2 regions of the Bacillus sp. BSL6 genome follow, and region 2 is predicted to be linked to the other one. Evidence: riboswitches for the same ligand, from Rfam matches in the RefSeq annotation. Region 2 holds a riboswitch; the other holds the start of a gene.
The links. Region 2 has a riboswitch for cyclic di-AMP ahead of RCJ96_RS10940 (hypothetical protein). Riboswitches for the same ligand answer to the same signal wherever they lie in the genome.

Region 1: linked by a shared signal. The riboswitch ahead of RCJ96_RS11440 (APC family permease) and the one ahead of RCJ96_RS10940 (hypothetical protein) in region 2 are both predicted to bind cyclic di-AMP.

The regions. Positions count from the first base shown of each region.
Region 1 is NZ_JAVGCW010000003.1:68,446-81,021, reverse strand. Features, by position in the region: gene RCJ96_RS11440 (APC family permease) at 587-2,413, opposite strand; cyclic di-AMP (ydaO/yuaA leader) riboswitch at 2,558-2,704, opposite strand; gene RCJ96_RS11435 (hypothetical protein) at 2,844-2,972, shown strand; gene panE (2-dehydropantoate 2-reductase) at 3,027-3,971, opposite strand; gene RCJ96_RS11425 (hypothetical protein) at 4,147-5,622, shown strand; gene trhO (oxygen-dependent tRNA uridine(34) hydroxylase TrhO) at 5,823-6,782, opposite strand; gene RCJ96_RS11415 (Nramp family divalent metal transporter) at 7,260-8,555, shown strand; gene RCJ96_RS11410 (M23 family metallopeptidase) at 8,616-9,476, opposite strand; gene RCJ96_RS11405 (sensor histidine kinase) at 9,548-10,648, opposite strand; gene RCJ96_RS11400 (response regulator transcription factor) at 10,614-11,312, opposite strand; gene RCJ96_RS11395 (GNAT family N-acetyltransferase) at 11,454-11,984, shown strand; gene RCJ96_RS11390 (peptide ABC transporter substrate-binding protein) at 12,036-12,576, opposite strand, start outside.
Region 2 is NZ_JAVGCW010000002.1:903,952-916,527, reverse strand. Features, by position in the region: gene thiF (thiazole biosynthesis adenylyltransferase ThiF) at 1-995, shown strand, start outside; gene thiD (bifunctional hydroxymethylpyrimidine kinase/phosphomethylpyrimidine kinase) at 1,002-1,823, shown strand; cyclic di-AMP (ydaO/yuaA leader) riboswitch at 1,908-2,055, shown strand; gene RCJ96_RS10940 (hypothetical protein) at 2,149-2,535, shown strand; gene RCJ96_RS10935 (hypothetical protein) at 2,552-2,782, shown strand; cyclic di-AMP (ydaO/yuaA leader) riboswitch at 3,041-3,186, shown strand; gene RCJ96_RS10930 (hypothetical protein) at 3,286-3,390, shown strand; gene kdpF (K(+)-transporting ATPase subunit F) at 3,387-3,467, shown strand; gene kdpA (potassium-transporting ATPase subunit KdpA) at 3,487-5,154, shown strand; gene kdpB (potassium-transporting ATPase subunit KdpB) at 5,168-7,258, shown strand; gene kdpC (K(+)-transporting ATPase subunit C) at 7,275-7,856, shown strand; gene kdpDN (KdpD-like non-kinase potassium sensor) at 7,913-9,067, shown strand; gene RCJ96_RS10900 (MFS transporter) at 9,092-10,273, opposite strand; gene RCJ96_RS10895 (MarR family transcriptional regulator) at 10,415-10,876, shown strand; gene RCJ96_RS10890 (patatin-like phospholipase family protein) at 11,005-11,859, shown strand; gene RCJ96_RS10885 (hypothetical protein) at 11,988-12,191, shown strand; gene RCJ96_RS10880 (NCS2 family permease) at 12,289-12,576, opposite strand, start outside.

The DNA.
Region 1 (12,576 bases), on a different contig from region 2:
CCTCCTATGTATTAGCAACTATTACTATCGCATTTTATTATTCTATTTTCTTACACATAATTTGAGATGGTTAAAATAGAGAACGTTCTCATCGCGATCCATGTACGAACCACCTCTCCAAAATTTTATTGCTACAGTACTTACTTATTGTTATAAAACTTTTCATATATACTTAGTATGAATAACATTGCATAATTTTTCTATTCCATCTTATTTTCCACATTGATACAGTGAATATATTACACAAAAATATTATTCATTTTAAACTAAATAACGTATGTAAATATGAAATTACGTTTTCTTTTCATATAAGTTTTGTACTGTAAGGTCATTTAAACACAGCTATTTATCTATCGTAAAGAAGTATTTTCATTCCCTTTATTTTCAAGCTTTTATGTCCTTATTTCAAAATATAATCCGCTTCACTTTTTCAATTGAAATATCCATATATCACAACGAAAACCTCTACTTTTTCCGAGGCGAAAAAATTATATCAATATACTTTTATAACCGATATGCAATTATGCATAGAATATACACAAAAAGGATAGCTTTACTTACGTAAAGCTATCCTTAAAAAACCTTCTTACTTTTTCAAATGATATGGAACTGTCGTAATAACAACATTTCTTTTATAAAGTAAATACGCACGAATAAGTAAACTAGATTGATTATGAAGAATGTTATGCCAACCTTTTTTCGGAATGAACTGTGGTATAACGACAGTAACTCGGTAATTTGATTCACTCGCTTTATATTGTACTGTATCAATAAACTTTGTTAGCGGTTGAATAATACTTCTATAATAAGAATGTAATGTAACAAGCCTTACTTCAGGTTGCCACTTCTTCCATTTTTCTTCAAATTTCTTTTCCTCTTCTCTGTCAAAAGCGACATATACAGCAATAACTTGATCTGCCGAAAGAGACTTCGCATAGTTTAATGAATTTTCTACTACATGCGTCATACCAGCTACTGGAACGACAATTACATTTCCTTCAATCGGTACAATCCGTTCACAAGTTTTTAAACTTAGTTGGTCACCTACTGCATCATAATGCTTCTTAATTCTGTGGAACAAGAAGATAATAACAGGTAAGAAAATAAGGATTGACCAAACTTGTGCGAACTTAGTTAAAAAGAACATACTCATTACGATAAAACTAATGACTGCACCAATTAAATTGACCGTTAATCTCAAAGCCCATCCTTCAGGTTTTTCACGAAGCCATTTTAATACCATACCCGTTTGAGAAAGTGTAAATGGAATAAATACACCTACTGCATATAACGGAATTAAATGCTCTGTTTGCCCTTGGAAAGCTACAATTAAAATAATCGATGCGATTCCAAGTATAATAATTCCGTTTGAGTAACCTAGGCGATCTCCTCTAATCATAAACATTCTCGGTATAAACTTATCTTTTGCAAGGTTTACTGCTAATAACGGAAACGCAGAATATCCTGTGTTAGCAGCAAGAATTAATATTAAAGCCGTTGTACCTTGTATGAAATAGTACATGAAATTACGTCCAAATGTTTGTTCAGCAATTTGTGAAACAACTGTTACTTCTTTACTTGGAGAAATTCCGTAATAATAAGCTAAGAACACAATTCCTGAAAATAAAACTGCAAGTAATGCACCCATTGCAAGCAATGTTTTCGCTGCATTGTTAGGTGCAGGATCTTTAAAATTTGGAATTGCATTAGATATCGCCTCAACACCTGTTAAAGCAGAGCTTCCTGAAGCAAATGCTCTTAGCAGTAAAAACAAACTAATTCCCGCAACCGGTGTTCCAATCGGCGTGTGTAGAGCCTGCGAAACGTGACCCGTTAAAATATTATATATCCCTACACCAATTAATATAAATAGTGCTAAAACGAATAAATAAACAGGATATGCTAAAACAGAAGCTGATTCTGTTACGCCTCTTAAATTTAAGATGGTAATAAATATAACAAATATAATCGCAATGATTACATTATGTGCATGTAAACTAGGAAAAGCTGATGTGAGTGCGTCTGTACCTGCAGACACACTTACTGCAACAGTTAAAATATAGTCAACTAATAAAGATCCCCCAGCTATTAACCCTGGATTCATCCCTAAATTTTCTTTTGATACAACATATGCGCCCCCGCCATGCGGATAAGCAAAAATAATTTGTCGATAAGATAAAATAAGGGCTGTCAATAATACTAATACCCCAATAGCTATCGGAATGGAATACCAATAAGCGATCGCTCCAACGCCTGCTAATGCAATTAAAATTTGCTCTGGACCGTAAGCAACCGATGATAAAGCGTCAGAAGATAAAATTGCTAGTGCCTTCGTTTTATTAAGCTTTTGTTCTCCTAACTCAGTTGATTTTAACGGTCTTCCAATTAAAAATCTTTTAATAGATGAAACCAATGCTGTCCACTCTCCAATAATTTTGTACGAACTTTTCTGCTAGTTACAGCGGATAAACGATTTCTTCAGAAAACAAAAAATGTCTACAAGCCATAACGAAATAGACTTGTAGACATTATTTTTTTTGTCGCACAAGCTCCACCTTCCTTCTCAATATAACGCTTACGAGGTTAGCTGTCGGATTCGGGCCTATGAGTAGCCCTACCTTTTTCAAGGATTCACCCCATTGGATTAAGAACTAATCCATAAGAACGGGTCCCCCGCACCATGCGGTTTCAGCGATTTAGAAAATTGAAACTGTGGATTATAATACTCCTTTATTTTCAAAATGTAAACAAAAATTTTGAAAAAGAAAAAATTAAAATGATTGCGCATAATCCGCTGGTAAATATACATAATGAATACTAAAAAATCGATAAAGGAGACCCATATGTCTAAAGAAAAGAAACCTATTTTTTCCGATTCCTATTTAGATGCATTAGCAAATGAAATTAATCAATTATACGGTAAACGTGAACAGGAAATAAATTTGACAGATAGAACAAAAAGAAACAAATAATTTGTCGTAAAAAAGAAAGCAATACACTTATATATTGCTTTCTTTTTTATTTTTTCATACATCCAATTCTATTGCAGATCTATTCAAGATCATTTTTTCATACACTTTCAAATTTTGATATACTGCTCCTAATAATGGTGCTTCTATAGAAAATTGTTTTGCTACATCTAGTAAGTATCCTTGCAAGTGCTCGCCTTCAATAGACGAATCTTTTTCCATATCACGCTGCATCGATGACTTCATATTATACGAAATTTTATCAATTGTTTTCATATGTTCTTGGACAATATTATCTTGAATTGGAGCTCCTATACATCTCATAATTTGCATACATTCTTCAAATAAGTTTTGGATAAAATCGTGTCCACCTTCGCTTTCACGGATTGGTCCTATTGGTGCACGCATTAATGTTGTCACACCTGACATTACAGTAATAAATAAATATTTATGCCACATATCTTGCGTAATATTTTCACTTAAAACAAAACTAGATTTTGTACCTGCAAATGCTTTAGAAATATGCTTTATTTTCTCTGCATGTTGAGACTTCATTTCTCCAAACACAAGTCTATTTGCAGCGCTAGTTTGTACAATTTCTCCTTCATCGTTTAACGTCGTCTCGATAAAGCATAAACCGCCAATTACTTTTTCCTCACCGAATTCCTTTTGTAATAGCGATACATGAGCAATACCATTTAGCAACGGAATGATTACAGTACTTTCACCTACGAACGGCTTCAAATCTTGAATTGCCTCGTTTAAGTGATACGCTTTTGTTGAAAATAAAATAACATCAAATGGAGCAGTTCGATCTTCTTTCGTTATTAATTTCGGTTGAAAGGAAAAATCTCCGTTAACACTTCGGATTACAAGCCCTCTTTCCTCCAATTGTTTTTTCCGTTTACTACGAACAAGAAAAGTAACATCTTCTCCTTTTTCTACTAAGCGTCCCCCAAAAAATCCTCCAACGCCTCCCGCTCCTAATACTAAAATACGCATACAACATCCCCCTTTTCAAAATACAATTTTATAACATTCAGTATACATAACATTATACATGTCCCCTACTAAATAAGCTGAATTTTCATTCTTAATCAAGTATAAAACAGGGGTTATTTTCAAATGAATTTGGGCATGTTGTTTTTATAGCATATTTGGAAAGGAAACAATGTAAATGGAGGCAATACATACAATCGAGGAAAAAGATGTAACAACAGCTATATTTCAATTTATATTCCCGTTTTCTTTTAAAACTGGATATGAACAAAATATGTTCCCTTTCTTACAGAAAAATGATTTTCACCCTTTTCGACTCGATCATCTTGAAAATGAAAATACATACTACGGAAAGTTTCAAGTTTCACATCAAAATATGGAAGCATATTATCTTTCATTTACAAATAAAATACTCTTTCCTCACTCAGAGCATCAAAAAGGATTGCAGCGCTATTCTAAAGATCTTAACTTAACTGGACATTTAACAACAAATCTTATTTCCGTTCCATTCAACATTCATTCTATTGACGTAACACTTTGTCCTTATGAGCTTGGCTTCTTAACAATTCGGACAGAAGTAGAAACCGCTCCAAACATGACATTATCAGAAGCAATTGAATTTGCGGCCCGTTTCCGTGTACTTGAAACTAAAAATGATACAAACGAGACTATTTGTATTGAATGTAATGGAAAAAAGTATTCCCAAGTGGAAAGATTCATTTTTGGTTATTTATTTCATGGCATAACAGATTTCTTTGAGAAGAAGAGATTAAGAAGTTCTTACTTTCAAACCTTTCCTTTCTTTGAAGATCAGCGAATGTACGTACAAACTTTATTATCTATAAAAGAAGATATGGAACTGAATGAAGTGGATGTTTATCGTACTTCTAGTCTTTCCGGGTTAACAAGTGATGGCAAGGCATATGTGAGTGCAAATAATCTGCCTTATATTCATGATTATTTAAAACAACACGCTTACCAAAGATGGGCTCCGAATCGCTATTTCATAATGGAAGAACATATATTCACATGTGTAACAAATGAAGGAGAACGCGAATTTACTAAACTTGCGAGTCAAATGTATGGGGAGTTTTATTACGCTTTATTATTAAATCTATTTCATAAAATTGTTTTATTGAAAATGGCAAACGCTTATGCTGAATTAAACATTGAACAAGATACAAATGAAATAGAAAAATTAATTTATTCAATCAATTCGTTTACGGCGAATTACTTTTCTTTAGAGCTAGTATCCCAATCACAGAGTGAAGATATTTTCTTCCGCTTAAGAAAGCTTTTTAACATTGAGATACTATACTCGAATGCAAAACAAAATCTTGATAGTTTGTTTAAATATCAAGAAAATGTTGCTTCAAAAAAAGATAGCCTTTTACTATTAATTTTAACGCTCTACTCTGTAGTAGGCCAAATGTTAGGGTTTACTATGATTGATCTGTTAAGAAACACCGATTCAAACAAAATTTCGTCGCCACTTGAATTTTTCGCGCTGTTAATAGCAATTAGCGGCATAGTCATTTCACTTATTTTAGGTGCGCAAAGTTTATACCAATGGAGTCTACAACATAAACGAAGAAAAGCATGGGTAAAACAAACTGTACTTTCTGCTGTGAGAGAGAAAGATGATGAGAAGTAGGTTATTTTCACATTACAAATACGTAGTACACGTTTCAGTAAATTAAATTTTTATCGACGATTTTCCGATTATATCAGCGCAACTCGAAATATATCAGAGATTTTTAAGATATATCGACTTACCGACAAAAACCGACAAAAAACACACGTAAAAAAGTACTCCAAATTTTAGTTTGAAGTACTTTTTTACATTATTCTAGCTTACTTCCCTGCTTCGATTTGCTCTAATGCAGCAGCTACTTGTTCTTCTGTTAATTCATGTTGTATTACATAGCGGTTACGTGGGCTTACACGGCATTCATGAGAACATGCACGTAAATATTTCGCTTCGTTTTCTTCAGAACATAAAATTTTCTTGTTACATTCTGGATTTGCACAGTTTACATAGCGCTCACAAGGTTCACCTGTAAAGTGGTCTTTACCAACGATAACATGTTCTTTTTGATTTACTGGTACAGCGATACGCTCATCGAACACGTAACATTGTCCATCCCAAAGCTCACCTTGTACTTCTGGGTCTTTTCCGTACGTTACAATACCGCCGTGAAGCTGACTTACATCTTCATAGCCTTCACGAACTAACCAACCAGAAAACTTCTCGCAACGAATTCCACCTGTACAATAAGTTAAAATCTTTTTACCTTCAAGTACTTCTTTATTTTCTCGAATCCAATCTGGTAATTCACGGAATGATTCGATATCAGGTTTAATCGCACCTTTAAAGTGACCTAAATCAAACTCATAATCATTTCGTGCATCAATGATAACTGTATCTTCTTGTTTCATTGCTTCATAAAAATCTTTTGGCTCTAAATACTTCCCAGTTATTTCGTGTGGGTTAATGTCATCTTCTAGACGAAGTGTAACTAACTCTGGACGAGGACGCACGTGCATTTTCTTGAATGCATGACCATCAGCTTCATCTATTTTAAATACGATACCGTCAAAACGTGGATCGTTGTTCATTGCTTCCATGTATTTCTCTGTTTGCTCTACAGTACCAGAACAAGTTCCGTTAATACCTTCTTTAGCTACAAGGATTCTTCCTTTTAACTCAAGTGAATTACAAAATTCTAAATGCTCTGCCGCGAATTCTTCTGGGTTTTCAATTGTTGTGTACATGTAATATAGTAATACTCTGTATGGTTTTGTAGTTGCCAATGTATTTCTACCACCTATCTAATTTTTAAAATCATGTATAAGTTAACGTTCATATCAAAACATATATAATAAGAAAATGAATCCCATTTCCTTCTCTTTATACTATTTTCTATCAGTTAACAAAAATAAAAAACAAGATTACACACCAAAACACTGTGGTTATGTTGTAATCCCAATATATTATATATCATACAAATGCAATTCCATCAATTAATATGCTGTATTATCGGCTTTATGTTCACATAAATTTCAAAAACAGCCCTTTAATTCATTATGTTTCCCCGCCTCATCACACCATAAACTCCCAATTTTTAATAACACCACACCATTCATTGTATAAAGGCATATAATTTGCACTAAGGAAACATTTGTGTTCAAATAAAAAATATAACCTAGTACATTTAAATGTATTGAAATAAAGAATAAGAATACTTACAATAATTTCATCAAGTTAACATTTCAAAGGGGAAAACGACTATGAATAAAGATATATCAAAAGATGAACATGTCCCTTCTCAAAGTACAACTGTTCAATCAGCGCATTTAGCATTAAGCGGACAAACGAAAGGCTTAAAAAGGCTATTACCATTCTTAGGTCCTGCTTTCATCGCTTCAGTCGCTTATATTGATCCTGGCAATTTCGCGACAAATATTGCCGCTGGATCACAATATGGATATTTATTACTCTGGGTAATTCTCGCTTCTAATTTAATGGCTGTATTAATCCAAACTTTATCAGCTAAATTAGGAATCGCTACAGGTAGAAACCTTCCTGAAATTGCTCGAGAAAACTTCCCAAAACCTGTTTCCATCGGCTTATGGATACAAGGTGAACTCGTTATTATGGCGACTGATTTAGCTGAATTTATCGGGGCAGCACTCGGATTGTATTTATTATTTGGAATTCCAATGTTACCAGCTGCTTTAATTACAGCTGCTGGATCATTTATTATTCTTGAATTTCAACGTAGAGGCTTCCGTCCATTAGAAGCGATTATAACAGGAATGATTTTTATTGTTGTTATCGCTTTTGGTGTACAAGTCTTTTATGCAAAACCGGAATTAAGTCCTCTACTTTCAGGACTTTTCATCCCGCAATTCCAAGGTGTAGACAGTATATTACTTGCAGCTGGAATTTTAGGTGCGACAGTTATGCCGCACGCAATCTATTTACATTCCGCCTTAACACAACGCCGCGTAGTCGGAACAAATGATGAACAAAAGAAAAAGATTTTCCGCTTCGAGTTTATTGATATCATTATCGCAATGATTATCGCTGGAGCAATTAATGCAAGTATGTTAATTGTTGCTGCTGCACTATTCTTTAAAAACGGCTTGCATGTCGAAGATCTTGATGTCGCTTTTAACCAGTTTAGCAACTTAGTCGGTCCTGTATCAGCTGCTTTATTTGGAATTGGTCTCTTATCAGCAGGACTATCTAGCTCTTCTGTCGGTACAATGTCAGGTGATATTATTATGCAAGGTTTCATTCGAATGCATATTCCGTTATACTTACGCCGATTTATTACAATGATTCCACCATTAGTTATTATCGCTTTAGGTGTAAATCCAACTTACGCTCTAGTCATGAGTCAAGTCGTCTTATCATTCGGTATTGCCTTTGCATTAGTACCACTTATTATGTTTACAAGTAGTAAAAAAATTATGGGTGCACTCGTTAATCACCGCATAACCACCTTTATCGCTTGGATCATTGCTATACTTGTTATCATTTTAAATATTTTCTTACTGTATCAAACATTTGTAGGGTAATGAAAAAAGGGTATTCCAATTTTAATTTGGAATACCTTTTTTGAATGAAATGATTTTCTTCTAGTTACCACTTATGTATGTCCCTCTTTCTGGCATCATGACACCATTTTCAGTTCGAAAGTAAAGTGGCAATCCTTCCGCAAAAAACATACTTACCTTGGACGGATCTTGCCTTTGATGATGAATATGTAAATGCGGCTCACTTGAACTTCCTGAGTTACCGACTTGAGCAAGAAATTCTCCTTCATTTACACGTTGTCCTTCTCTAACTTTAATGGACCCTTTCTTTAAGTGGGCAAGAATCAAAAATGTCTCTGTTTCATCTATCCGTAAATATATGTAATTCCCTGCCATTGACTGAAAATCATCCAATCCGGGAATTAAATCTTTTTCATCATTATTGATTGATACAACCGTCCCAGAAGCTGGTGCCCTTACTTTCGCTCCATATATACCGTAATCCTCTAACTTACTACTTTTCACTTCAGCAGGTGGAATGAGAATATCATATGCCCATCGTTCATTCGGTTTTATAACGTGATAGTTCATTTCTAACCAATCACCACCCCAGCCTATTAATGCTCGTTCATTCAAAGGAAAACGAACTACTGCTTTAGGACTCATAGATTGTATATCTGCTGGGTAAGCAATTCTACCTATATTAGCAAACCAACCGACAGGCCAAGCTCCAATGATAGAAAACAGAATGATTAAAAATAGCGTTCTATCTATCCGCTTTCTAAAAATGCCTTTCCAAAAAAATATTATTACTGATCCTACCAAGAGGAAAACTGAAATAAAACTAAAAGCCTGAATACTCCACCAAACAAAAACTGATGTAACACCATTAGCTACATAAACTAAGATCCAACTTATAATTAAAAAAGAAACTATAATCACTAATAAAAATTTCTTCCACATGTCGCATCCCTACTCTCATATCCTTTTTCTCAATGATACAAAGTAAAAATTACGACATATAAAAGAAATACTTACGACTTTCTTACTTTTTTATACTGCGGTAATTTCACAGTGAAAACTGTTTCTTTATCGTTACTACGTACAGTTAGATCCCCTTGATGGAGCTCGGCTATACTTTTTGAAATTGCAAGCCCCATTCCTTTCCCACCAGTATAAGAACTACGTGATTTTTCACTACGATAAAATTTCTCAAAAACGTAAGGAAGGTCCTCTTCCGGAATACATTGTCCAAAATTTTTAATTTCTACTTCAACATTCATTGTTTTATTGGAAATTTCAATTGCAATTTCCTTTCCATCTTTTCCATACATAATACTATTACCTATTACATTTTCAAATAGTCTCACTATAAGTGCTACATCAACTTCTACATGCAGCACTTCATCACTTTTAATATAAAAGCTCATATTAGCATCATCTAATTGTGGTACAAAGTCAATCATGATTTGTTCAATTAATGCTTTCATATCTACTTCATCTTTATGTAATTCAATCTCTCTATAATTTATTTGACAGTATTCTAATAAATCATCTACTTGATTTTTTAATTCATAACTTTTTCGCTTTAATATACTTACATACTGTTCACATTCTTCTCCATTCGAATGAAGTTTATTTCCTAACAGATCTGCATAACCGATTAAAGATGTTACTGGCGTTCGTAAATCATGAGAAATATTACTAATCATTTCATTTTTCATTTCCTGTGATTTTTTTTCATTCTCGATAGACTCTTTTAAGCTTTTCGCCATTCTATTAACATTTGCCGCTAGTTCACCAATCTCATCGCTTTTCGAAATAGGTATATGTATTTCAAAATTGCCTTCACTTATTTCTTTCACGTTCTTGTTAATTTGAGACAACCTTTTCATCAGCGTTTTTGTCATGAATGCAAAGTATGTTGTAGTAAAAATCAAAAAAACTATAAAATATAAAAATGAATATTTTTCCTCTAAAACATTAACCTGACTATATATATTTCCAACCAAAATTTGAAACACTATTATACTTACAGTCGCTAACAAGATGCTACATATGAATGCGATAAAAAACTTAGCTCTAATGCCTTGTAATGATTTAATCTTCAATTTTATATCCGACTCCCCAAACATTTTGAATAAACTTCGGTTCTTTTGGATTCTCTTCAATTTTATTTCTTAATCTTGCGATATGAACCATGACTGTATTATTGCTTTCATAGGCCCTTTCTTTCCAAACGCTCTCATATATTTCTTCAATTGTAAATACACGATTCTTTGCAGCTGCCATTAAGAACAAAATTTCATATTCCGTTTTTGTAAGATTGATTGTTTCTCCATATAACATTACTGTTCTCGACACTTCATCTATTTCTAAACCTCTAATGTTTATTTTCTTTTCTATTACTTGGACAGCATTTTGATTGAAATATGTATACCTTCTTAATTGGGCTTTCACTCTTGCGATAAATTCAATTGTACTGAACGGCTTCACAATATAATCATCTGCTCCCGTACTAAATCCAATAACTTTATCTACATCCGATGATTTGGCGCTTAAAAATATAATTGGTAAACTATGTTTCTCTCTAATCCGTCTACACAATTCTATCCCATCCATTTGTGGCATCATAATATCCAAAATAGCAAGTTGAATGCTATTATTATTTATAATTTCTAAAGCCTCTTCTCCGTTATGAGCACTAAAAACTTTAAAACCTTCTTGCATTAAATTCACGTTCATAAATCGAATAATATCTTGATCGTCATCTACAATTAAAATTGAATTTTTCTCCATATACAAACCTCTTTTTGAAATATATTCCACAATCCATTTTATCATAAATTAAAACCATACTCCCCCTTGAATAATCTTTATTTTCAGACTAGATTATATAATAACAACACATTCTAGTTTCAAAAGAAATGGAGTGAAAGCATGTTTCCTATTTTGAAAACTGATCGACTCATTTTACGAGAACTTACTGAAGAAGATGCACCGGGTATACTACAATGCTTCTCTAATACTGACGTACTGCGCTATTATGGCCAAAAACCGTTACAAGATATTGATCAAGTGAAACAAATCATTCATAACTTTAAGTTGAGTTACAATGCAAGAAGCGGTATAAAATGGGGAATCGAATTAAAAGACAAGAAAGAACTCATCGGTACCATTGGTTTTCACGATTGGTCTTCTGAGCATAAACGAGCCAATATAAGTTATGCCTTTTTGCCTGAACACTGGGGAAAAGGATATGCGACTGAAGCTGTTTCTGAGGTTATATCATACGGTTTCCATACGATTCATTTAAAACGGATCGGGGCAATTGTATTTCTTGAAAATGAAGCTTCCAATAAAGTACTATTAAAATTAGGCTTTAAAAAAGAAGGCGTTCTAAAAAATTATATGTATCAAGATGATATCCCATATGATACGAATTTTTACGCTTTATTAAAATCGGTTTAATAGAATTCATGTGTAAAAAACCTTACTTCTAAAAAGTAAGGTTTTTTGTATTTATTCATTAGCGATATAAGCATTCTTATAAGTATAAACACCACCAAATTGATGCTTTTCAATTCCCTTTACGTAATCCTTTTGTACATATGCTGAACCAATATGATACAGCGGTGCTACAGCTGCATCTTCTAATAATACCTGCTCAGCTTCTAGCAATGCTCCCCATCGCTTCTCTGGTTCTAGTACAAAATCAGTTTTCGCTTTCTTTATTAATTCATCGAAACGAGAATTAGAGTAATTCATTTTATTATTCTGATTACCCATCGTAAATAGCTCTAAATAACTAATTGGGTCTTTATAGTCAGGTCCCCAATTTGCCATAGTTATATCGTAATCACCTGTTTGTTCTAACTGTAATTTTTGCTTAAATGGCTGTTGTTTAATTTGTATCGTTAATCCATGTAAATTCTTTTCTAAATCACCTTTTATATATTCTGCCATACGTTTTGCATTATCTTGTTCAAATGTTAAAAACTCGAAGTTTACTTGGTCTACTCCAAGCTCTTTTTTCGCTTCTTCCCAAATCTTTTTCGCATTT
Region 2 (12,576 bases):
AATTATTCTCTCCGATTGGGGAAGAAGGCCAGCAAAAAATAAGAGAAAAGCATGTACTCATTATCGGCGCAGGTGCATTAGGTAGTGCAAATGCAGAAATGTTTGTAAGAGCAGGTGTTGGCACAGTAACGATTGTTGACCGGGATTATGTCGATTGGAGTAATTTACAAAGGCAGCAATTGTATGCAGAGAGTGATGTGGAAAATAATCTTCCGAAGGCTGTAGCAGCGAAGAAGCGTCTAGAAGAGATTAATAGTGAAGTAAGAGTAGAAGCGCTCGTTCAAGATGTAACAGCTGAGGAGTTAGAAGAACTCGTTACAAACGTTGATGTAATGATTGATGCAACTGATAATTTCGAAACGCGTTTCATTGTGAATGATATAGCACAAAAATATTCTATTCCATGGATTTACGGAGCATGTGTAGGGAGTTACGGCCTTTCTTACACAATCCTTCCTAGTAAAACGCCATGTTTATCTTGTTTATTACAATCGATTCCGCTTGGCGGAGCGACATGTGATACAGCGGGGATTATATCACCTGCTGTATCTCTCGTCGTTTCTCATCAAGTAACGGAAGCTCTTAAACTGTTAGTGGAAGATTACGAATCACTTCGAGATGGACTTGTATCGTTTGATGTATGGAAGAATGAATATTCATGTATGAATGTGCAAAAGCTTCGTAAACATAATTGCCCTTCGTGCGGAGAGAATGCATTATATCCTTATTTAAACAAAGAAAATACATCGAAAACAGCAGTTTTATGCGGGAGAAATACAGTTCAAATTAGACCACCCCATAAAGAGGAAATAGATTTTGAACGATACAAAGAGCTGCTGAATGATCGTGTAAATGATTTAAATGTAAATCCATATTTATTATCATTTTCTGTGGAAGAAAAGAGATTAGTTGCTTTTAAAGATGGTCGTGTACTTGTACATGGAACGAAAGATATAAGTGAAGCAAAAACAGTTTATCATCGTTATTTTGGATAGAAAAGGATGAGTGGGATGAAAGTAAATAAAGCTTTAACAATTGCAGGATCTGATAGCGGTGGCGGTGCCGGCATTCAAGCAGATTTAAAAACATTCCAAGAGCTTGGTGTGTACGGAATGACGGCGATTACGGCGATTACTGCTCAAAACACGCTTGGCGTTCAAGGGGTATATCCAGTTTCGTTAGAAGGTATTACGGAACAGTTGAATTCAATTGGTACGGATTTAACACCAGATGCTGTAAAAATAGGTATGTTATTTAGCAGCGAAATTATTCAAATTGTAGCAGAATATATTAATAAATTTGGCTGGAATAATATTGTACTAGACCCTGTTATGATTGCTAAGGGCGGTGCATCATTATTACAACAAGAAGCAGTACAAGCGTTAAAAGAATATTTATTGCCAGTAGCAACAGTTGTAACGCCGAACGTTCCTGAGGCAGAAGTGTTAACGGGGCTGGAAATTCATAACATTGAAGATAGTAAAGAAGCTGCAAAAGTACTGCATGAATTAGGTGCGAAATATGTACTTATGAAGGGCGGACATGCAGAATATCAAGGTAATGAAGTAATTGATTTACTCTTTGATGGAGAAGAGTTTATTGAATTTAGAAGTGAACGAATTCCTTCAAAGCAAACACACGGAAGCGGCTGTACATTTGCTTCAGCGGTTACAGCAGGGCTTGCGAAAGGCTACTCGATGGAAGAGGCAGTTCAAGAGGCAAAACGATTTATTAGTATAGCAATTGAAGAGCCGTTGCATATTGGAAGTGGTCATGGACCGACGAATCATTTTGCATACAAAATGAATAAAGAACAAGTGTAAAGAAAAAAAAGTCAGTTTTATAACTGGCTTTTTTTCTGTTTACTTTTTCAAAATACAGGAGTAATATATCAGCCAGAATATATTTTTTGTAATACGCTGAGTCCAATGATATGGAGCGGAGGAACCAATTTGTGCAGTGTCACTCGGGGTGAATCTTTCAAATTTGAAAGTAGGGCTACTCTCAAAGCCCGAATCCGACAGCTAACTTCGTAAGCGTCTTGAGAGAGGACGGTGCCACGATGGATACATCACTTCATCGGTCCGATTAGTATAAGGGAATATTAATCTACGTTTGAGTTCTTTTATGCTAAGGAGGATGAGGTACATGGAACTAACACTTATTTGTGTTGGGGAGGAAAGCAAGGTAAATAGTTTAATAGATTTAGTAGCATATCAACATGAGTTAATTATTTTCACAGCAAATGAAGAGATAGCGGCCGAAGTGAGGAATTGTGGATTTGATTGGACGTATAGTTGTAGTAAGGAGCAAGATTTTACTAGTATTTGTGAGTGTATTAAGAAGGTAATTTTACTAGGGGATGAGCTCCCAATCGTTAGCTTCTTCACAGAACACATTCGCTTTTCTTTTCAAGCACCTATTACTGTTGTTACAAGGAATAAACGATATCCAGCGAGGCTCTATGAAACAATTGGAGCTGCATTTGTCGTGTTTACGAATTGTGATAATATATCTTTTTTATTTTTTGAATAGGGTGGGTGAAAAGAAGATGAAGGTGTTGTTACTAGGAGATATAGCGAATCGTTGGGCGGTATCGATAGAGCGAGTTCAAGAATTGGTGATGCTCGACCCCATTTTTCCAAAGCCCTATATCATACTGCCATCAAAAGACGCTTTATATTTAAAAACAGATGTTATCGAATATGAGCAACTACATGCAGAATTGTCACAAGTTTATATTCGCGGGAGAAATTTACGTACTTTTTTACGAGGAGAATAAATAGTGAAAAAAAGAGCGAATGTTAAGTGCAACAAGCGATGCACTTCATGTCATTCGCTCTTTTTATTTCGTATTTAAAAGATCATTTCTATGAAAAAGCAAGAAAAGACGAGAAAATAGATGGGATAATATTAATAATACTTAATGTAAGCGTTTAAATAGATGGATATTTTCTTATTTTCAGTAATTTAGCTCTTTACAAGTGAAATATAGAGGAGTATATTTACTCTCATAAATCATTCATAAAATTTCCAAAAAAACCTAAAATCGCTGAGTTCCAGAAATGGAGCGGGGGAACCAATTTTGTGCATCGTCACTTGGGGTGAATCTTTCAGTTTTGAAAGTAGGGCTACTCTTTAGGCCCGAATCCGACAGCTAACCTCGTAAGCGTTTAGAGAGGAGGTTTACTTTTTGTTGTTCATTTTTTGAACACTGAGTAGAGCTCAGTGTTCTTTTTTAATATTTTAATGGTAAATTTTAACAATTAGAAATGAGGAATAGCCATGTTAGATGTTGTAATGATCGGGATTTTTGTTGTGTTAGTTGCATCGATGATAAGTCTTGCAAGTTGGTCAGATAAAGTTGTGAAAGAAGGGAAGCAATCATGATGATTGTTTTATCAGTTATTGTTGCAGCAATTACGGTGTACTTAGTGTATGCATTATTAAATCCGGAAAAGTTTTAATTAGGGGGAGTCATTCATTATGATCTGGGTTGCAGTCGTTATTACAATGCTATTGTTTATTCTTGTGGCAAAGCCAACGGGAATTTATTTAGAGAAAGCCTTTCAAGGTAGTAAAAAGCTAGATAAAGTATTCGGGCCTTTTGAAAAACTTATTTTTAAAATTACAGGTGTAAAAGAATACAATCAAACGTGGAAACAGTACGCATTATCATTAGTTTTATTAAACGGATTTATGATTGTTGTCGTATATTTCATTTTCAGACTACAAGGAGTATTGCCATTAAATCCAGCACACATTGAAGGAATGGAGCCTACGCTCGCTTTTAATACAGCAATTAGTTTTATGGCTGATACAAACTTACAGCATTATAGCGGTGAAAATGGTTTATCTTATTTATCACAATTAATCGGAATTACATTCTTAATGTTTGCAGCACCGGCAACGACGTTAGCGCTCGTTATGGCATTTATAAGAGCGCTTGCTGGAAAAGAACTCGGTAACTTTTTCGTTGATTTTACGAGAGCATTAACGAGAGTGTTTCTTCCTATCGCATTTATGGCGGCACTAGTCTTTGTCGCATTTGGTGTACCACAAACGCTAGACGGGGCAGTTACGGCGCAAACGATTGATGGCGCGAAGCAAAGTATTTTACGCGGTCCAGTTGCATCATTCGTTTCCATTAAGGAACTTGGAAATAACGGCGGTGGATTTTTCGGAGCTAATTCTACACATCCTTTTGAAAATCCAGGGCAAATGAGTAATATTTTGCAAATGATGCTTATGATGTTATTGCCAACAGCACTTCCATTTACGTACGGAAGAATGGTAGGAAATAAAAAACAAGGTCGCATCCTTTTTGTATCACTATTCATGGTGTTTTTACTAGGATTTATAACAATTACGACATCTGAACTAAATGGGAATCCGGCATTAAATGCAATGGGTATTGAACATGTACAAGGAAGTACAGAAGGAAAAGAAGTAAGGTTCGGAACAGTATTTTCTTCACTATACGCAACAGTAACGACAGCTGCTGAAACCGGAGCCGTGAATACGATGCATGATACGTTAACACCAATTGGCGGGTTAGTACCGCTCGTAAATATGATGTTAAATACAGTATACGGCGGCGTTGGAGCAGGCTTTGTGAACATTATTATGTATGCGATTATCGCAGTCTTTATATCTGGATTGATGGTCGGACGGACACCAGAGTTTTTAGGTAAGAAAATTGAAGGTAAGGAAATGAAATTAATTGCGGTAACGATATTATTTCATCCATTGCTCATTTTAGGATTTTCGGCATTAGCTCTTTCAACAAGTTTAGGGACGGATGCTATTTCTCATTCCGGTTTCCACGGTTTAACGCAAGTGGTATACGAATACACCTCGTCAGCTGCGAATAATGGGTCTGGATTTGAAGGATTAGCGGATAATACACCGTTTTGGAATATTACAACTGGTTTAGTTATGTTTTTAGGGCGCTATTTCAGTTTAATTACGATGCTAGCTGTTGCAGCTTCTTTGAAAGAAAAGACGGTTGTGCCAGCAACAGTCGGAACGTTCCGTACAGATAATAGTTTATTTGGCGGCATTTTCATCGGAACAATTGTAATTGTTGGTGCATTAACATTCTTCCCGATGTTAGTACTCGGACCAATTGCAGAATTTCTTACATTGAAGTAATGGAGGGTAAATGATGAGACCGGTAGTAGTAAAAGAAAAAAGAGTAAATGAGTCACAAATACATGTTGTAGAAGATGAAGTTAGACAAGCGAAAACGATGGATCGTGATATCGTAACACATGCGATGAAACAATCCTTTGCGAAATTGAATCCAAAAGTCATGATAAAGAATCCGATTATGTTCGTTGTAGAAATTGGATTTATCATTACGTTCATTTTATCGTTTCTTCCAAGTCATTCTAGTAGTGTACCAGGATGGTTTAATATAACAGTTTCTTTCATTCTCTTATTTACAGTTTTATTTGCTAATTTTGCAGAAGCATTAGCGGAGGGACGGGGGAAAGCGCAAGCTGATTCTTTAAAGCAGTCGAAGAAAGATGTGTTTGCAAATGTTGTAAAAGAAAATGGAGACATCGTTCAAGTTTCAGCAACTGATCTTAGAAAAGGTGACGTTGTTATTGTAAAGCAAGGTGAGATGATTCCAAGTGATGGTGAAGTCATTAAAGGATTAGCGTCTGTTGATGAATCTGCAATTACAGGGGAATCAGCAGCTGTAATAAAAGAAGCGGGCGGTGATTTTTGTTCCGTAACAGGCGGTACGATGGTTGTAAGTGATGAGATTACGATTGTCATTACGAGTAATCCTGGTGAATCCTTTATTGATAAAATGATCTCTTTAGTAGAAGGAGCTGCTCGTCAAAAAACACCGAATGAAATTGCTTTAAATACAGTATTAACGAGCTTAACGCTTATTTTCTTAATCGTTGTTGTGACGTTACCGATTTTTACAAATTATTTAGGATTTCAAATTGATACAGCTGTACTTGTCGCGTTGTTAGTTTGTTTAATTCCAACGACAATTGGTGGATTATTATCAGCAATTGGTATTGCCGGGATGGACCGGGTGACAAAGTTTAATGTGTTAGCGATGTCGGGCAAAGCAGTAGAAGCTGCGGGTGATATTAATACAATTATTTTAGATAAAACGGGTACGATTACTTTCGGGAACCGAATGGCTCATACATTATTACCTGTAGGAAATGAAACGATTGAGCAAGTTGGAAAGTGGGCTGCTATTAGCTCAGTCTTAGATGAAACACCAGAAGGTCGATCTGTTATCGAGTATGTGCAAGCGAAATCTATATCATATAATAGAGAACTTGCAGAACAAGGTGAGTTTGTTCCATTTAAAGCAGAAACGAGAATGAGTGGTGTTGATTTACAGGACGGAACGAAAGTGAGAAAAGGTGCTGTCGGTAGCGTGATTGAATGGGTTCAGTCACAAGGTGGAACAATTCCGAAAGATGTAAATCAAAAAGCAGATTTCATTTCAAAAGAGGGCGGAACACCACTTGTAGTTGCAGTGAATAATCTTATTTACGGTTTAATCTATTTAAAAGATACAGTAAAACCTGGTATGCGTGAACGTTTTGAACAGTTACGTCAAATGGGGATTAAAACGGTTATGTGTACAGGGGATAACCCATTAACAGCAGCAACCATTGCAAAAGAAGCAGGAGTAGATGAGTTTGTTGCTGAGTGCAAACCAGAAGATAAAATTGCAGTTATTAAAGCAGAGCAAGATAAAGGGAAACTTGTAGCGATGACAGGTGATGGTACAAATGATGCGCCGGCATTAGCGCAGGCTGACGTTGGATTAGCCATGAATAGTGGTACAACAGCTGCGAAAGAAGCAGCCAATATGATTGATTTAGATTCGAACCCGACAAAAATTATTGAGGTTGTAGGAATCGGTAAGCAATTGTTAATGACACGTGGTGCGTTAACGACGTTTAGTATTGCAAATGATATAGCGAAATATTTTGCAATCATTCCAGCAATGTTTACACTTGCGATTCCGCAAATGGAAGCATTGAACATTATGAAACTAACATCACCACTGTCAGCGATTTTATCAGCATTACTATTTAATGCAGTTATTATTCCATTACTCATTCCATTGGCGATGAAAGGTATCGCATATAAACCGATGAGTTCGAATGCACTACTTGGCCGAAACCTACTTATTTATGGGCTTGGCGGAGTGATTGTACCGTTCATTGGAATTAAAGTAATTGATATGATTGTCGGCTTGTTCATATAAGGAAGAGGGGAAAGAGATGGCGAAGAAACAAAATATACTGTCACCGATTATCCGCATTACTTTTACATTTTTAGTGTTGTGCGGACTTGTATACCCGCTTATTGTTACTGGTATTGCACAAGCGGTAATGAAGGATAATGCGGATGGAAGTCTAATATATAATGATAAAAATGAAGTGATTGGTTCTACATTAATCGGTCAAAATTTCACAAATCCACGTTATTTTCATGGGCGTGTTTCTAGTATTGAATATAAAGCAGAGGCATCTGGTTCAAATAACTATGCATCGTCTAATCCAGATTTAGAGAAACGAGTAGAGAAAAGTATTGAAGAGTGGAAGAAACAAAATCCCACCGTACCAGTTACAGAAGTGCCAATTGATTTAGTGACAAATTCAGGTTCAGGGCTTGATCCTGACATTAGTCCGAAGGCAGCTTCCGTACAGGTAGAGCGTATCTCAAAAATAACGAAAATTCCGAAAGAAACACTAGAGCAATTGATTAAAGATCAAACAGAAGGTGCGGCACTTGGTTTATTTGGAGAGACCCGCGTAAACGTCTTAAAGTTAAATTTAGAATTACAGAAACTACTGAAATAGTAACAGTGCTACCTCAATCTAACGGATTGAGGTAGTGTTGTTTCGAAAGAAAGGTTGTGTGTGTTTTGTATGCGGATGACTATAAACCGACGTTTCAAAGGCGAACGCCAGAGGAATATTTAGAATATATTCGTCAGCAAAATCGTGGGAAGTTAAAGCTATATGTAGGGGCTGCTCCAGGAGTAGGGAAAAGTTATAAAATGCTCTATGATGCTAGAGAGATGAAAAAGGACGGTATGGATATTGTAATTGGTTTAATTGAAACGCACGGGAGAAAAGAGACGGAAGAAGCAATTGCTGATTTAGAAAAAGTTCCTTTGAAAGAAATACAGTATAAAGGAAAAGTATTTTATGAGCTTGATGTGGAAGGCATTATAAAACGTGCACCGCAAGTTGTTGTGGTGGATGAACTTGCGCATAGTAATGTTCCTGGATCTAAAAATAAGAAACGCTATATGGATGTACAGGAATTGATAGATGCCGGTATATCCGTATTATCAGCGTTTAACATCCAACATTTAGAAAGCGTTCATGACATTGTAGCTCAAATTACAAATGTGAAAGTAAGAGAACGTATTCCAGATTTTATTTTGCAAAAGGCGAATGAAATTCAGCTCGTTGATGCAACGCCGGAAGTACTTCGGAAGAGGTTAATAGACGGAAAGATATATAAAGAAGAAAAAATTCAGCAAAGCTTACAAAATTTCTTTACGCTTAATAATTTAGGAGCACTAAGAGAATTATCACTTCGTGAAGTCGCTGACGATATGGACGAAAAGATTAGTCAAACAGTGATAGAACCGATTGGAGTGAAAGAAAAAATTCTCGTTTGCGTACAGTACAGTTCAACGGCAGAGAAATTAATAAGACGGGGATGGCGCATGGCTGATCGGTTATACGCTGAATTGTATGTATTAAATGTTGAAAGAGAAAATATAGATTCTCTTTCAGCTAGTAAAAAGCAAACGATTGAAGAGTGGAAGGCGCTCACGAATCAATTTGATGCAAGGTTTGTGTTAGAAGAGTCGAAAGGGAGAAAGCCAGCAGACGTTATTATTGAAGTCGCGAAAAGATTACAAGTAACGCAAATTTTACTTGGGCAATCAGCGAGAACGCGGTGGGAAGAAATTCGAAAAGGTTCGATTGTGAATGAAATTATGAGACAGACGAAGCATATTGATATTCATATTGTTGCGGATCAACGAGTTTAAAATAGAGCCGACCTTTCGGGGGCTCTATTTTGCTTTTAGTAAAGCATGAAAATGTATCATTTTCATTGCATATAAAATGATAAGTAGAAATGTAATTGCACCTATGAAGAAAATCCAAAAGTAATTTTGATTAAATAAAAGAAATCCACCTATAAGTGGCCCTGTGCCCATACCAAGATAGCGGATGAAGTTGTACATACCGATAGCAGTTGCGCGTTCTTGTACGAATTCTTCCGTTAACAAAGTAGTGTGAGTTGGCATAGAAAGTCCCATACTAAAACCGTACAAAGATGTAACGATAATGATGAATGAGATATTAATGCTATATGTGAAAGAGAATAAAACGACACATATAATATTGAAGAAACTCGTAATAAATAAAGTTTGCTTTGTTGTGAGGCGTTTTTGCAAAAACTTGTAGCAAAAACTTCCCAGCATGATAGAAAGAGACATTGGTACAAACATAAGACCAATTTCCTTTACAGTTAAATGAAATGAATTTGTTAAAATACTCGGTAAAAAAACGAGAAAGCAAAAGTAAATACAAAATTGAATGAAGCCAATAAGAGTAATAGAAAATCCAGTTTTATTTTTTAAGATAAACCAGTAATTCTTTTTTGCTTGCGGTTGCTTAATTACAGTAGGTTTTGTTTCTGGAAGTAGTGAAATGTTTATCATTAATAAGAGAATGCCAAGTATAGATAAAAATAGAAATACGGATAAGTGGCCATTTATACTGCCGAGATAACCACCAATGAGAGGACCAATCGCAGGTGCGAGGGCAAGTAACATTTGGTATAGGCTCATCGCTTCTCCGCGTTCTTTTCCTTCAAATAAATCGCCGATAATCGTTGCTGAAACTACAGGTATAGCCGCTATTCCTATAGCTTGAACAGCTCTAAAAAAGAGAAATAAATAAATGTTTGCCGAAAAAGCACATCCGATTGAACCAATTGTACTAATGACTAAACTAGGGATAAGGACAGATTTTCTCCCTTTTGTATCAATGAAAGGTCCATATACGAGCTGCATAATCGCAAGAATGAACGTGAAAAGTGAAACTGTTACATTTACAAGATAAAGAGAAGTATGAAAAGAACCTTGAATCATGGGCAAGATAGGTGTGTAAATATTTTGAGCGAAGGAACCAAGTAAGGCATTCATACAGACAACATATAAAATGAAAGTTAGTTTAGATTTTTTCATCTTGTTAACCTCCTTGTGTTTTTTGTTTCCTTAGAAACTAAATTTATTTTAACATGATTTTCTCACTTGTAAAGATGAAAAAATGGTTTTAAAATGGTATATAGTTAAATTGTTTCTTTGGAAACTTAGGAGGCGAACGGATTGAAGCGTGCAACGAAACAAATGGAAATACTTTCGGACATTCGTACACTTTTGCATAAAAGAGAAGAACATTTGAAAGGACAAAATGAGAAGTTTCTTCGTGAGACAGGTGTAAGTAGTATGTCTTTATCTGAGTTACATGTAATCGAGTGTATCGGGAAAAATGGTCTGATGAATGTAACGGCAATTACGATAGAAATGGGAATGACGAAGGGTGCAATCTCTAAAGTTTGTACAAAGTTGTTCCAAAAGAAATTCGTTGAGAAGATGCAAATGTTAGACAATCAAAAAGAAATTTTCTTTCGCTTAACGGAAAGCGGAAATGAAATATATAAAGCTCATGATAAATTGCATAAACAAGCTGAAGAAAAGTGGCTGTTACTCTTAGATAGATATACGAAAGAAGAACAAGATTTTATTCAGAGGTTTATAAAGGATGTCTCTGATCATTTGGAAATATAATTGGAAGAAAAAATTCCGTTTTCTCAAGTCTTTTAAATATAATTTCTGAAAGAACTCATATATAATAGAAACAGATACTTAACATGGTGAATAATTAAAGAGTCAATATATATAGAGGAGAGAGTAACATGCTTGAAAATACAGGGTTAGTATTAGAAGGCGGCGGTATGCGTGGTGTATATACGGGCGGGATATTAGAATATTTTATGGAACAAGATTTATATTTTCCATATGTAATCGGTGTATCAGCTGGTGCTTGTCATGCAGCGTCGTATCTTTCCAGACAAAGAAATAGAAATAAAACAGTAAATATTGATTATGCATCACATCCGAAATATTTATCGTATAAAAACTTATGGAGAAAACGTCAGCTATTTGATATGGATTTTATTTTTCATGAAATTCCAGAAAAGCATGTGCCGTTTGATTTTGAAACATACTTTAATAGCCCAGAGCGTTTCCTTGTAGGAACGACGGATTGTGAAACAGGACAGTCTGTTTATTTTGAAAAAGAGGGAACGAATGACGATGCACTAAATTTATTACAAGCTTCTAGTTCATTACCTTTCATTGCACCAGTAGTAAATTATCGTGGTAAGCAATTATTAGATGGCGGGATTTCAGATCCAATTCCAGTTCGTAAAGCACAGGAAGATGGATTTGAAAAATCAGTCGTAATTTTAACAAGAAATCACGGTTACGCAAAGAAAAAATCAAGATTTGGGTGGATTGCTGCGAAAGCTTATAAAAAATATCCGAATCTTGTTAACACGATGCTAAATCGCTATGAAGTGTATAATGAAACACTTCACTACATTGAAAAAGAAGAACAAGCGGGTAATTTATTTGTTATTCGTCCAGAAGTACCGCTTCAAGTAGATCGTATGGAAAAAGATACAGCAAAACTACAAAATCTATATGAGCAAGGCTATGAAGATGCAAAGAGACAGTTTGCAGATTTAAAAGCGTTCTTGCAAAAATAAGTATTAGGCTGTGGAGATGGAGTTCTCTGCAGTCTTTTTTATTATTGGTTTCAATACTGAATGTTGGTTATACACGTTTTTAGGTTGTGGTATAATATGGATAAAAGGTATGTGGAGAGGTGATACATATGGAAAATGTATATAAAGGTCTTAGACATACTGGATTTACCATGATGCTTATTTTTGGTGGTGTATTTTTACTGCGCTGGTTCATTCATGATGAAATGCTACTGGATCAGCTTATTGGGTGTAGCGTAGGGATGGTAATGGTTATTTCTTCAGTTTTCATTCAGAAGTATAGTAAAGAATTACAGGTAGAAGAGAAATATTAAAAGATTATAAGCTCCTTCATATTTTGGAGGGACCGTTATAGTTTGAATGATTGTTATAAAAGAAAAGTAGAGCATCGAAATCCGATGCTCTACTTTTTTAATGTGGTAAGAAAATCAATTGATAAGCAAACAAAATTCCAAATACATATACAAGTGGGTGAACAGCACGGAATTTACCTTTTGCCACTTTCATAAGTGGATATGAAATAAATCCAAGTGCAATACCTGTTGCGATACTTGATGTAAGTGGCATGCTTAAGATTACTAAGAATGCTGGGAATGCTTCATCAAATGCGTCCCAATCGATGTGGCGAACTGAACCCATCATAAGGCTACCAACGATAATTAATGATGGTGCAGTAATAGCTGATACACCAGAAACGGC